DNA from 4 places in the Streptomyces sp. NPDC088766 genome. Region 4 is predicted to be linked to each of the others. Evidence: riboswitches for the same ligand, from Rfam matches in the RefSeq annotation. Region 4 holds a riboswitch; each other region holds the start of a gene.
The links. A riboswitch is a leader RNA that binds a small molecule or an ion and turns the genes downstream of it on or off. The one in region 4 is predicted to bind cyclic di-AMP.
Positions count from the first base shown of each region.

Region 1: it holds a riboswitch for cyclic di-AMP, as region 4 does, so the genes downstream of both, ACIP5W_RS28530 (transglycosylase family protein) here and ACIP5W_RS02930 (peptidoglycan DD-metalloendopeptidase family protein) in region 4, are expected to answer to the same signal.
Region 2: it holds a riboswitch for cyclic di-AMP, as region 4 does, so the genes downstream of both, ACIP5W_RS05235 (M23 family metallopeptidase) here and ACIP5W_RS02930 (peptidoglycan DD-metalloendopeptidase family protein) in region 4, are expected to answer to the same signal.
Region 3: it holds a riboswitch for cyclic di-AMP, as region 4 does, so the genes downstream of both, ACIP5W_RS00735 (NlpC/P60 family protein) here and ACIP5W_RS02930 (peptidoglycan DD-metalloendopeptidase family protein) in region 4, are expected to answer to the same signal.

Region 1 covers NZ_JBIVKQ010000025.1:40,561-43,800, forward strand. The annotation lists gene ACIP5W_RS28520 (cytochrome P450) at 1-427, shown strand, start outside; gene ACIP5W_RS28525 (transglycosylase family protein) at 609-1,649, shown strand; cyclic di-AMP (ydaO/yuaA leader) riboswitch at 1,854-2,036, shown strand; gene ACIP5W_RS28530 (transglycosylase family protein) at 2,040-2,762, shown strand; gene eno (phosphopyruvate hydratase) at 3,094-3,240, shown strand, end outside.
Region 2 covers NZ_JBIVKQ010000003.1:3,770-7,009, forward strand. The annotation lists gene ACIP5W_RS05230 (PrsW family intramembrane metalloprotease) at 1-345, shown strand, start outside; gene ACIP5W_RS05235 (M23 family metallopeptidase) at 676-1,710, opposite strand; cyclic di-AMP (ydaO/yuaA leader) riboswitch at 1,718-1,877, opposite strand; tRNA gene ACIP5W_RS05240 (tRNA-Met) at 2,184-2,257, opposite strand; gene ACIP5W_RS05245 (dihydrofolate reductase family protein) at 2,324-3,240, opposite strand, start outside.
Region 3 covers NZ_JBIVKQ010000001.1:161,902-165,141, forward strand. The annotation lists gene ACIP5W_RS00735 (NlpC/P60 family protein) at 125-1,285, opposite strand; cyclic di-AMP (ydaO/yuaA leader) riboswitch at 1,336-1,503, opposite strand; gene pcrA (DNA helicase PcrA) at 1,735-3,240, shown strand, end outside.
Region 4 covers NZ_JBIVKQ010000002.1:48,485-51,724, reverse strand. The annotation lists gene ACIP5W_RS02935 (SGNH/GDSL hydrolase family protein) at 1-540, opposite strand, end outside; gene ACIP5W_RS02930 (peptidoglycan DD-metalloendopeptidase family protein) at 757-1,758, opposite strand; cyclic di-AMP (ydaO/yuaA leader) riboswitch at 1,763-1,924, opposite strand; gene ACIP5W_RS02925 (tyrosine-protein phosphatase) at 2,476-3,240, shown strand, end outside.

The DNA of each region.
Region 1 (3,240 bases), on a different contig from region 4:
GACCGGCGTGGAGGAACTCCTGCGCTACGACGGCCCCGTGGAACTCGCCACCTGGCGGTTCGCCACCGAGCCCCTGACCGTCGGCGGGCAGGACATCGCCCCCGGCGACGCCGTCCTCGTCGTGCTGGCGGCCGCCGACCGGGACCCGGAGCGGTTCGCCGACCCGGACGTCCTGGACCTGTCCCGCCGCGACAACCAGCACCTGGGTTACGGCCACGGCATCCACTACTGCCTGGGCGCACCCCTCGCCCGCCTGGAGGGACAGACCGCGCTGGCCACCCTGCTGACCCGGCTGCCCGATCTGCGACTGGACGCCGATCCGGCCGACCTGAGGTGGCGCGGCGGCCTCATCATGCGCGGACTGCGCACCCTGCCCGTGCGGTTCGGCCCGGCCGTTCCCGGTGAACCCCCCGCAGCCGTCCGCTGACCATCCGTTATGTGCACGGACGGCGAAGCAGAAGTGACCGTTCCTCAACTCTGTGATCTTCACGTGATCTGCGCGGCATTAACTTGTGACAAGTGATCGTCTGCCGATACGTTCACCTGTCAGCGCGGCGCCCCCGTTTCGCGGCCCGTGCAAGCACTGCTGTCTCGAGAAAGGCCCCCGCATGCTCTCCGGGAACGGTCGACACCGGCGCCCCCGTCAGGCTCCGGCCCTCCTCGTCGCGGCCGGCGTGACCGGCTCCGCGATCGCCATCCCACTGCTCGGCGCCACCGGTGCGAGCGCTGCCGACGGCACGGTGTGGGACACGGTGGCGGAGTGCGAGTCCGGCGGCTCCTGGAGTGCCGACCAGGGCAACGGCGAGTACGGCGGCCTGGCGCTGAGTCAGGAGGACTGGGAGGCGTACGGCGGACTCGACTTCGCCGAGCGCCCCGACCTGGCCAGCCGCAACCAGCAGATATCCGTCGCGCAGAAGGTCCTCGCCGACCAGGGCGTCAGCGCCTGGGGCACCTGCGGGCTGACGTCCGGGCTCAGCAAGGAGAACGGGGCGGGCAACCTGGACACCGGGGTGGCGGACGACTTGTCCGGTTCCTCCGTGTCGTCCGGCTTGTCCGACCTGTCCAAGGGGTCGTCCGGCTCCTCGAACTCCTCGAACTCCTCGGGTTCCTCAGGCTCCTCCGGCTCCTCGGGCGGCAAGGCGGCGTCGGCCTCCCCGTCGACCGAATCCTCCACGGATGCCACGGACGAGACCTCCCCGTCCGCTTCGTCCTCTTCCTCCGGAAAGCCGGACAGTTCCTCGGAGTCCGATGCGTCGGCGGACGTGGACGCGGGCACCTCGCGGACGGGTGACAGCTCACCCACGGCCACCCCTGAAGTGGACGACTCGGACAAGTCGGTCCAGGAGGCGGGCTCTTGGAGCCTCGTCGACACCGGCTCCCTCGCCTCCGGCCGCCACCGCGGCACCTCCGCCGACGAGGCCGTGCCGGACGGCACCGCCACCGCCTCCTCCGGCCGGCACGCCGCGGGCGCCTCCGGCGGCGCGGTGGGCACCTATGTCGTGCGCGACGGCGACTCCCTCGTCTCCATCGCCGACTCCCTTGGCCTCGAAGGCGGATGGCGCGCGCTCTACGCGGAGAACAAGGACGCCATCGGCGCCGACCCGAACAACATCGCTCCCGGTCAGACGCTCGACACAGCGGTGGAATAAGGCGGAAAAACGGGAAAAACAGCGGGAGTTCACGTCACGCTTCGCGCCGAATGTCCGGTTTGGTGAAAGTGTGGGATGAGTCTCAGAAGCCGTGATCGTCTTTGAAATTCCGCCGAGGGCGTGTCTACGGTCGTGACCGCTCGGCAACCCGAGCCCCGGCTGTCGCAACGCCGAATCCTGCCAGTGGCAGCCCGGGAACAGTCGTCGCGTCAAGCGCCGTAGGCAGGAGCGGGGGACCCAAGGTAAGTGCCGTACCGGTCGGTCGACCGGAACGGCTCGGGGTGAAGCCACGCCTTCCGGGGAGCAGCGCTCCCGGGCGGGAGTGGCCGGGCAACTCACACGGCCCGAACCCGACAGCTCACCTCGCAGGCGTCGGTGAGGGGATCCACCATGCTGTTTTCCGCCAAGGGCAAGCACCGCCGTCCGTCCAGGGCCACCCGCGCCGCCGCGCTCGCCGGCGTCACCGGTGTCGCCATCGCCGCCCCGCTGATGGCGGCCGGCAACGCCTCCGCCGCCACCGCCTCCGAGTGGGACGCGGTCGCCCAGTGCGAGTCCGGCGGCAACTGGTCCATCAACACCGGCAACGGCTACTACGGCGGCCTGCAGTTCTCCGCCTCCACCTGGGCCGCGTACGGCGGCACGCAGTACGCCTCCACCGCCGACAAGGCCTCGAAGTCCCAGCAGATCCAGATCGCCGAGAAGGTCCTCGCGGGCCAGGGCAAGGGTGCCTGGCCGGTCTGCGGCGTGGGCCTGTCCGGCGCCGCGTACAACGGCGGCTCGGCCTCCACCGGCTCGGCCTCCACCGGCTCGTCCGCCGGCGGCTCCTCGGCCGGCGGCTCCTCGGAGACCACCACCCGCTCCACCGAGAAGCAGAGCGCCTCCCGCTCCGCCGAGCGCCCGGCCGCCAAGTCCCAGAAGACCGTCACCACCCCGACCGGCAAGAAGGTCAAGAAGGGCGACGGCGAGTACAAGGTCGTCACGGGCGACACCCTCAGCTCCATCGCCGAGGCGCGGGGCGTCAAGGGCGGCTGGGCCGAGCTGTTCGAGCTGAACAAGGACATCGTCCAGGACGCCGACCTCATCTACCCGGGTCAGCAGCTGCACCTGAAGTGACATCCGGCCCTCGGCCGGACCACAGCCCCCTCACGGCCGAGGCCGTCACGCTGAAGGCCTCGTGAGGGAGCCCCCGTCCCCACGGACCCCCCGCCCCGGTGCGTGTTCCCCCGTACGCACCCGGGCGGGGTTTTCTTCTCCCGCTCGCCACCTTCTGTTGGCCACCCCCTTTGTTCCGGGCTGAAACAATGGGTACCGTCTCCCTGTCCACGGGACGGTCGGTCGGCCGACCGGCGCCCCGGGGCGGTTAGGCTCTAGTCGCAAGGCTCAGCAAGGGCTCCACACGGCCCGCTCGTGCCCCGCACAACCAGCGTCACATCCCAAGAAGGAGATGCTCGTGCCGTCCATCGACGTCGTCGTAGCCCGGGAAATCCTGGACTCCCGAGGCAACCCCACGGTCGAGGTCGAGGTCGGCCTCGACGACGGCAGCACGGGTCGTGCCGCCGTCCCCTCCGGCGCCTCCACCGGCGCCTTCGAG
Region 2 (3,240 bases), on a different contig from region 4:
GCCTACGCCACGTCTCTCGCGTTCCTGCGGCACCGCGGGCGGCACGGGCGGGGCGGCGCCGACTTCGTCGTACGGGAACGGGAGTTGCTGAACGAGCTGTGGCGGCGCAGGGAGGTGGCCAGGCCGGCGCTGGAGCACGCGTCCCGGCTGGCGGCTCCGGTGCCGCTGCCGGTCTACGGGGGGTACGGCACGTACGGGGGGTACGGGTTCCCGCCGGGGGCGGCGCACCCGCCGTCCGGGTACTACGGGTATCCCGGGTACGCCTCCCCTCCGCACACCGTGCCCCACCCGCAGGCCTCGCCCGCCCCGTACCCGTACACCCGCTCCGCCCCGTACCGGTCCTGAGCGGCGGGACAGCGGTCCGGCCGAAGACGTTGCCGCCGAGGGCGAGCGGGAGGACCTCGAGGTCAAAGGAGCCGAGCTTGCGCAGAGAAGTCATGCCCGATGAGAACGCCCTGGCCGGAGGCGCGCGTTCCGCACCTCCGGCCAGGGTTCACGAACATCCGGGAAACATCCGGGCGTAGACCTCACCGACCCCCGTGACACTTCCCGGAAGACCTCGGGAGTCCGGGCAGGACCCCGAGGAGACTCTCAGGGACCGGCAGGGGTCCCGAGGAGGCTCTCAGGGGCACCCGGCGGGAGTCCGGGTCGCCGGGGAGCATCTCCGGCGGCGTCTCAGGGGTTGATCCCCTTGTCCCGGAGCCAGGCGGCCGGGTCGATGCCGGTGCTGCTGCCGCCGGGGTGGACCTCCAGGTGGAGGTGGGCCCCGGTGACGTTGCCCGTGGCGCCGACGCGGCCGATGACGTCGCCGGTGGCGACCTTCTGGCCGACGCTGACGCCGATGGAGGACTGGTGGGCGTACCAGATCTCGGTGCCGTCCTCGAGGGTGAGCACGGTCTTGTACCCGTACGACCCGTCCCAGCCGGCGGAGGTGATGGTGCCGCTGTGCACGGCCTTGATGAGCGTGCCGGTGGGGGCGGCGAAGTCGAGGCCGGTGTGGTACCCGGAGGACCAGTAGGCGCCGGCCTGACCGAAGGTCGAGGTGATCGTGTACGAGGAGGTCGGCAGCGCGTACTGCTTGGCCAGTTCGGCGAGGCGCTCGGCCTCCGCCTTCTTGGCGGCTTCCTCGGCGGCCTTCTTCTTGGCGGCCTCGGCCTTGGCCGCGGCCTCCTTCTCGGCCTTGGCTGCGGCCTCGGCGGCTGCCTTGGCCGCGGCGGCCTCGGCGGCCTCCTGCGCCTTGGTCTCGACCTGGGTCTGCTGCGACTCGGCCTGCGCCATGATCCGGTTGCGCAGCGCCTCTCCGGCGTCGGCACCGCTGTCGGCGCTGTCGGCGGCGACGGCCTCGGTACCGAAGGCGCCGAAGGTGCTGAGAGCGGGCGCCGTCTCCTCGGGGGTGTCGTCGTCCGAGATGAGGGAACCCACCGAGGGGAGGTCGGGCATGGAGATGGAGACGGGCGACTTGCCGGTGTTGGCGCTGGCCATGCCCGCGCCGCCGACGGCGGCTATGACGCCGACGCCGAGAACGGTGGAGCTGCGGGCGAGTCCGCCGCGCTGCTTGGCGACGCGGTGCTTGCCGCGCACCGGACGAATGGAGTCCGCGGTGGGGTTCCATTCCTCCCAGGGGCCCTCGTCGGTGCGGTAGGTGCCGTAGCCGAAGGTCTGCTGGCCGGGCACGGCGGGGGCTTCTGGGGCAGGCCGGTTGGACGCCACGCGGGCGTACTCCTTTCCTTCCGTCGCCTACCGGGTTAGCTGACGGGTTCGGAGCGGGAAGGTCTCCTACGCGCGTATACCGGCCGTGACTGTACGGCGGCTTCCGCGTGATTCACCCCAAGTTGGTGGTTCCCCGGTTCCCTTGCGGGATTCGGCGCGTGCGCACGGAGCCGCCTCTTGTGACGGCTGGGACGACCGCGCTGCGTTATCGAACGTTAATAGACGCGGGGGCGGGATTCCAAGCCGTTCGGCTTGATCAACAACATTCATGGCCTGGACTTTCAGCCCAGGAGCGGTGAAAAACGGGCGAGTTGACCGGCCGCCCGAACGGTTCAGGGGTCACCGGGTTTTTGACGGTGTCTCAGATGTTGTGCGCAGGGCTCCGACGCGTTGACCGTACGTGACGGGAAGGGTCGCCCTGACGCACCGAGGGCCGGAATCCCTTGATCGGGATTCCGGCCCTCGGCATTGAGTAGCGGGGACAGGATTTGAACCTGCGACCTCTGGGTTATGAGCCCAGCGAGCTACCGAGCTGCTCCACCCCGCGTCGGTGTGACACCAGTCTACGCCATGCGGGGGACGCCCAGAACCACGGTCGGACCCGGGGGACCGGTCAGGGGGTCCGGCGGAGCAGATGGCCGTTGGGCGCCTTCGCCCGCTCCTCGTACTCGGGAAGGACGACGACGTCCGCGCCCGCGGCGGCCAGCAGGCCGCTCCCGTCGGCGTCGGCGACGAAGGTGTCCGGCTCCCGCCAGGCCGTCACGACCCGGCGCACGCCCGCGTCGAGGATCAGACGGGCGCACGGGGCCGGCCGGGAGGAGCGCCGGGCGCAGGGTTCCAGGCTGCTGTAGACGGTCGCGCCGGCCAGCCGGGGGTCGGCGGGGTCGGTCTTGGCGAGGGCCGCCTCCTCGGCGTGGACGACGGGGTCGCCCGCCTCGCGGGAGTGGCCGCGCGCCAGCTCCGTACCGTCGGCCGCCACCACGACCGCGCCGACGCTGAACGCGGTCCGCGACGGCGGACAGGCGGCGGCCAGCCCGCAGGCGAGGGCCAGCCAGTGCCGGTCGGCTGCGGCGGGGAGCAGCCCGGTACCGGGTGCGGTGGGCTCGTACGACATGAGGACCACGTCCTCGATGCGCCGGGTCCCCGTCAGCCGCAGGCGCCCGCCCTGGTAGCCGCCGGGGCCGAACAGCCGGGGTGCGTGCGGGTCGCCCACGAACAGGGGGGCCAGGACGAGCTGGAGTTCGTCGGCGAGGCCCTCCTGGAGGAGCTGGGTGTGGATCGTGCCGCCGCCCTCGACCATGAGGCGCCGTACGCCCCGCACGTCGTGGAGGTGTTCCAGGAGCCGGCGCCAGTCGAGGCCGGGGCCCAGCGGGACGACGTCCGCCGCGAGGCCGAGGGCACGGGCGCGGTCCGCACCGGCGTCGGTCGTGAAGAGGACCTTCTCCCCGCCGGTGTGCCAGAACCGCGCCGCCGGGTCCAGCTCACCGGTCCCGCTGACCGTGATCTTGAGGGGGTACTCCGGCTTCCCGG
Region 3 (3,240 bases), on a different contig from region 4:
GGCTTCCCCCGGTGCACGCGCGCGTGGGCGGCGAAAAACGCGCGGGCGCGGGACACGTGGGCGCACGGGCCGCGTGGGGACGCGGACCCGGCCCCCGTGCGCGGTGCTCCGTCAGGGTGCTCCGTCAGGCCGGGCGCACCACGCTGTGGATCGACGACTCCCCGTCGTAGTAGATCGACTCCTCGCGCACGTACGCGCCGGGCTTCGGGGCGTGGATCATCATGCCGTTGCCGATGTAGATGCCGACGTGGGTGACGTCGGCGTAGAAGAAGACCAGGTCACCGGGTTGTGCGGCGGAGAGGGAGACCGTGGTGCCGGCGTTCACCTGGTCGTAGGTGACGCGCGGCAGGGAGACGCCGGCGGCCTTCCAGGCGGCCTGGGTGAGACCGGAGCAGTCGTAGGAGTCCGGACCGGTCGCACCCCACACGTACGGCTTGCCGATCTGCGCGCGGGCGAACGCCAGCGCCTTCTCGGCCTTGGTGGCGTACGAGGAGTCCGTGGACGTGGACGTGGACGTGGACGTGGAGGGGGAGTTGGAGGGGGACGACGAGGACGTCGACGTGCCGGTGCCCGCCGGATCCGGCGAGCCGGCGCTCTCCTGCTGCGCGGCCGCCTGCGCCGCCTGCTGCTCGGCCAGCTCGGCGGCCTTGCGGGCGGCCTCCTGCCGCTTGCGCTCCTCGATCTTCGCCAGCCGCGCCTTCTCCTCGGCCGTCAGCTGCGACAGCAGCGCGCGGGCGGAGCCCAGCTTCTTCTGGACGGCGGCCTTGGCGGTCCTCAGGTCGTTCTGCGAGTCGGTCAGCGTCTGGAGGCTCCGGGAGGCCTCCTGGCGCTTCTTCATCGTCTCCGCCTGGTCGGCGAAGTAGTCGTCCACCGCGCCCTTCTGGCGGTCGGTCACCCGCCCCATCAGCTGCGTCTGGTCGAAGTAGTCCTGCGGGGAGTCCGCGAGCAGGAGGGTCGCCGTGTCGGGGGCGGAGGCGCCGGTGCGGTACTGGGCGGCGGCGTAGGTTCCCAGCTCCTCGCGCGCGTCGTTGAGCTTCTGCGCGCGCTGCGCGACGTCGTCGAGGAGGGTGTCGACCTTCTTGCGCTGCTTGGTCGCCTTCTCCTTGGCGGCGTTGTACTTCTCGGTGGCCGACTCCGCCTGCCGGTAGAGGTCGTCGACCTTCTTCTCGACCTCCTCCAGGCTCGGCCTGTCGTCGGTGGAGGGGGCGGCGTTGGCCGTCTGCGAGAGCAGGGCCACCGAGGTGAGGGCGGCGGTGGCGAGAGCGGGCGTGCGGATGCCCGCCATGCGCGTGCTCGCGGTGCGCGGCTTGCGGTGCTGCGACGCCAAGGGAGGCGACTCCTTCCATGCTCCGCCTACCGGGTTAGCTGTCGGGTTCGGGCGAATGCTTGGAAGGGTTGCCCTACGGCTCTGCTCCCGCAGGAGTGAGCCGATTCACCCCAAGTTCTCGGTGGGTCCCCGGCTCCGGCTGCCGCGGGGCACACCGGACTCGGCGGAGGCCGCGCGGCCCGGCGAGGTTCGCCGGAAGGGGTCGAGCGGCCTGCCCGGCACGGTAGCCAACTGGTGTGGCCCCTGTGAAGGTTGGTGGGTGATATGCCCGATACATTTTCGTGACCTCCGGACGTTTCGCCGTTCGCGGTCACCGACGGTGCAAGGGGCGCCCCGGTCGGTGAGGGGCCGGGATGTTTCCCGGACGGCCTCGGGTTGTCGGTGGGGCGGCCTAGACTCGGAGAGCGATGAGCAGCCTCTTTGACGACAGCTTCCTGGCGGACCTCCAGGCCCCCCGCGGCCACGACGAGGAACCCCCGCCGCCGCCCGAGGACGATCACTCTCCGGAACCGGTTCCGGACGATCTGTTCGGCGGGAAGTTCGACGTGCCGCCGGACCGGGACACCCACTACCGCGACGGCGCCCCGCGCCCGCCGATCGACGCGGCGGCGCTCCTGGAGGGGCTCAACGAGAACCAGCGCGCAGCCGTCGTCCACTCCGGCACCCCGCTGCTCATCGTCGCCGGTGCCGGCTCGGGCAAGACGCGCGTGCTGACCCACCGCATCGCCCACCTCCTCGCCGAGCGGCACGTCCATCCGGGCCAGATCCTCGCGATCACCTTCACCAACAAGGCCGCGGGCGAGATGAAGGAGCGCGTCGAGCAGCTCGTCGGCCCGCGGGCGAACGCGATGTGGGTGATGACCTTCCACAGCGCGTGCGTGCGCATCCTGCGCCGTGAGAGCAAGCGGCTCGGCTTCACCTCGTCGTTCTCGATCTACGACGCCGCCGACTCCAAGCGCCTGATGGCCCTGGTCTGCCGCGACCTGGACCTCGACCCCAAGCGCTACCCGCCCAAGTCCTTCAGCGCCAAGATCAGCAACCTCAAGAACGAGCTGATCGACGAGGAGGACTTCGCCGCCCGGGCCGCCGACGGCTTCGAGAAGACCCTCGCGCAGGCCTACGCCATGTACCAGTCGCGGCTGCGCGAGGCGAACGCCCTCGACTTCGACGACCTGATCATGACGACGGTCAATCTGCTGCGCGCCTTCCCCGACGTCGCCGAGCACTACCGGCGCCGCTTCCGGCACGTCCTCGTCGACGAGTACCAGGACACCAACCACGCCCAGTACGCCCTGGTCAGGGAGCTCGTCGGGTCCGTCGAACAGCCGGTGGACGCACCGCGGAACGCGCACGACCTGCCCCCTGCCGAGCTGTGCGTCGTGGGTGACGCCGACCAGTCGATCTACGCCTTCCGCGGGGCGACCATCCGCAACATCCTCCAGTTCGAGGAGGACTACCCGGACGCCACCACGATCCTGCTGGAGCAGAACTACCGCTCCACCCAGACGATCCTCACCGCCGCCAACGCCGTCATCGAGCGCAACGAGTCCCGCCGTCCCAAGAACCTGTGGACCAACGCGGGTGAGGGCGCGCGCATCACCGGCTATGTCGCCGACACCGAGCACGACGAGGCGCAGTTCGTCGCCGACGAGATAGACCGCCTCACGGACGCGGGCAAGGCCAAGGCCGGTGACGTCGCCGTCTTCTACCGGACCAACGCCCAGTCCCGCGTCTTCGAAGAGGTCTTCATCCGCGTCGGCCTGCCCTACAAGGTCGTCGGCGGCGTCCGCTTCTACGAGCGCAAGGAGGTCCGGGACGTCCTGGCCTACCTGCGCGTCCTCGCCAACCCCGAGGACTCGGTGCCGCTGCGCCGCATCCTCAACGTGCCCAAGCGCGGCATCGGCGAGCGCGCC
Region 4 (3,240 bases):
CGTGTGCCCCTCCGCCCCGAGATGGAGCCGGTCGCCGTCCCAGGCCCGCCGGTCCTGGATGGACTTCAGCGACCACAGGTCGAGGACCGGGCAGCCGTACCGGTCGGCCACGGCGCGCACGTGTCCGTTGTAGGTGGCGATCTTGCCGCGCAGATGCTTGAGCACGGGGACGCCACGGGTGTCGAACCCGGTCGTCACCATCACGGTGCCGGCCACCGGGGTGAGGGCCGCGATCGCCCGCTCGAAGCGTTCGGCGACCTCGTCGGGGTCGGTGCCGGGCCGGAGGATGTCGTTGCCGCCCGCGCAGAAGGAGACCAGGTCCGGTGCCAGCTCGACCGCTCGCGGAAGCTGGTCCGCCACGATCTGGTCGAGCAGCTTGCCGCGCACCGCGAGGTTGACGTACCGGAAGTCGCCTTCGGGCCGCCGGTCCGCGAGGAGCACCGCGAACCGGTCTGCCCAGCCGACGAACCTCCCGTCGGGACCGGGGTCGCCGACGCCCTCGGTGAAGCTGTCCCCCACCGCCACGTACGACCCGATCACTGAACTGTTGTCATTCTTCGAATCGTCTGCCACAGCCGTTCATGATTCACCTTCGAATGTGACCTACGCGACCGTAGGCAAGGGTTGACGGGCGGTGAGATAAGCCACTCCTAAAGACTTGGCCAATGCGGGAATAAGGCGGGAACGCCGAAGGCCGGCCCCCGGGATCGGGGGCCGGCCTTCGGCGGCATGTCGGGCGGGAGGCCGAACGGTGCGTCAGCCGACGGAGACGCCGTGCGAGCGGAGGTAGGCGACCGGGTCGACGTCCGAGCCGTAGCCGGGACCGGTGCGGATCTCGAAGTGCAGGTGCGGGCCGGTCACGTTGCCGGTGGCGCCGGAGAGGCCGACCTGCTGACCGGCGGAGACGGACTGGCCGGCCGAGACGGAGAGCGAGGACAGGTGGGCGTACTGGGCGTAGAAGCCGTCGGCGAGCTTGATGACGACCTGGTTGCCGTACGCGCCGCCCCAGCCCGCGGAGACGACCGTGCCCGCGCCGACGGCCTTGAGCGAGGTGCCGGTGGGGACGACGAAGTCGACACCGGTGTGGTACCCGCTGGACCACATGCTGCCGGACATCTTGTACGGGGTGCCGACGGTCGCGCCGGAGACCGGGAGGGCGAAGCCGGTGGCGGCGGTGGTGTTCTCGGCGGCCTGCGTGGTGGACGCCTTCGAGGAGTCCGAGGAGGACGCCTTGGATGGCGCCGCCGACTTCGAGGAGGCCGTCGGCTTCGACGACTTCGCGGTGGAGCCCGAGGACTGCTTCGAGGAGGAGGAACCGGATGAACCAGATGAAGCGGACGGCGACTTGGTCGCGCCCGTCGCGGCCTTCGCGCCGATCGACAGCTTCAGACCCGGGTGGATCAGCGACGGGTCGTTTCCGACGGCCTCACGGTTGTCCGCGTAGAGCCGGGTCCAGCCGCCGCTGACGTCCTGCTCGTCCGCGATCTTGGAGAGGTAGTCGCCGGAACGCACCGTGTAGGTCGTGGCGGACTTTGCGGACTTCTGCGCCACGGGAACGGCCTGGACGGCCTTTTCCGGGGCGGCGGAGAGCGCGGAGACCGCGGAGACCGCCTGCGTCGCCGACTGCGACGGTGCGGCGTGCGCACCGGTGGCCCCGATGAGCGGGAGGGCGAGCGCGGCGCCGCCGGTTCCGGCGGCGGCGATGGAGCGGGTGAAGCGCTGGGGCTTCGGACGACGGTGCTTACCCTTGGCGGGCATGACGAATTCCTCTCCGGCGCCTGCGAGGTGAGCTGTCGGGTGCGGACTGGAGATGTCCGGCCGCGCCGGGGCGCGGCTGTACCCCTAGCCGTTCCGGAGACCGGAACAGGCGGTACTGCCTGTGGGTCCCCCGCTCCTGCCGTTCACGGGTGGGTGTGCGGGCTCCGGGCGGCGGCAGGATTGGGCGTCCGTCCGGATTGGTCTGGAACGTAAGCGACCACGACGCACAGGGACAAGCGAAGGTTGTACTCGTCGAGGCTTTCTCTTGATCCCCTGTGGGAATTCCCGGTCACCCTCCGTGAATCGAAAGGCCGTTTTTCCGATGAACAGCGTTGGAAAACAGCCGTATTACGTGGGCATGACGAACGACTCAGGGTCACGGATATGACGCTGCTCACGTGACAGGTCCCCAGAGCTCCTTATTCCAGAGCGAGTTGGAACTAAGGCTTCAATTCGGGCAGAAGCCCCAGATGTGACGCAAATGGGTAACTAGCGCATCAAGGCCACCGCGCACCGGGTACGCGCCCGGTGCGCTCTCCCGGGAGGACCGCCGGCGGATGCGGGCGTCGGACCCCTGGTTCGAACAGGACGGTGGAGGCCTCGAAGGCCTGGTCGAGGACCCGTTTGCCCCAGGCATCCATGTCGTATGGTCAAGGAGGTGTTCCGGTGGCCACGTCGAGCCGCGCCGGCCGGGACCGACGACCGGGAGGAGCCCCCGTGACGCAGCAGATCCCGTCGACCGAGCCCGAACTGACCGGAGTGCGCAACTTCCGGGACGTGGGCGGCCTGCCGACCGTCGACGGCCGGCGGGTCCGCCAGGGCGTGCTGTTCCGCAGCGGACATCTCGCGCACGCCACGGACGAGGACGCCGCGTTCCTGGCCTCGCTGGGTCTGCACACGGTCTTCGACTTCCGCAACGCGGCGGACCAGAGGCTGGAGGGCCCGGACGTCGAACTGCCGGGCGTGCGCAACGTGAACCTGCCGCTCTCCGATCCGGCGGACGGGGCCGAGTTCTGGAAGATGGTCCGCGACGGCGACATCGAGCAGCTGCGGGAGATCCTCGGCGACGGCAAGGCGGCCGGCCGGATGATCGCCTCCTACCGCTCGGTCGTGACGGAGCGCACGGACGAGCACTCGCGCGTGCTGCACTCCCTCGCCGAGGACAGCGTCCCGGTGCTCATGCACTGCGCGGCGGGCAAGGACCGGGCCGGCCTGTCCATCGCCGTGACGCTGCTCGCGGTGGGCGTGGAGCACGAGGCGATCCTTGCCGACTACCTGGAGTCCAACGCCAAGCACCGCCGCTACAAGGTGCGCCGCAACGGCACCTCCGCCGAGGCGTACTCCCCCGAGGTCATGGAGCTGCTGAGCCCCCTCTTCGACGCCCGCGCCGAGTACCTCGCGGCCGCTTTCCACACCATCGAGGAGACCTGGGGCGGTGTCGAGGCCTACCTGGAGCAGGGCCTCGGGCTGGCCCCGGAGACC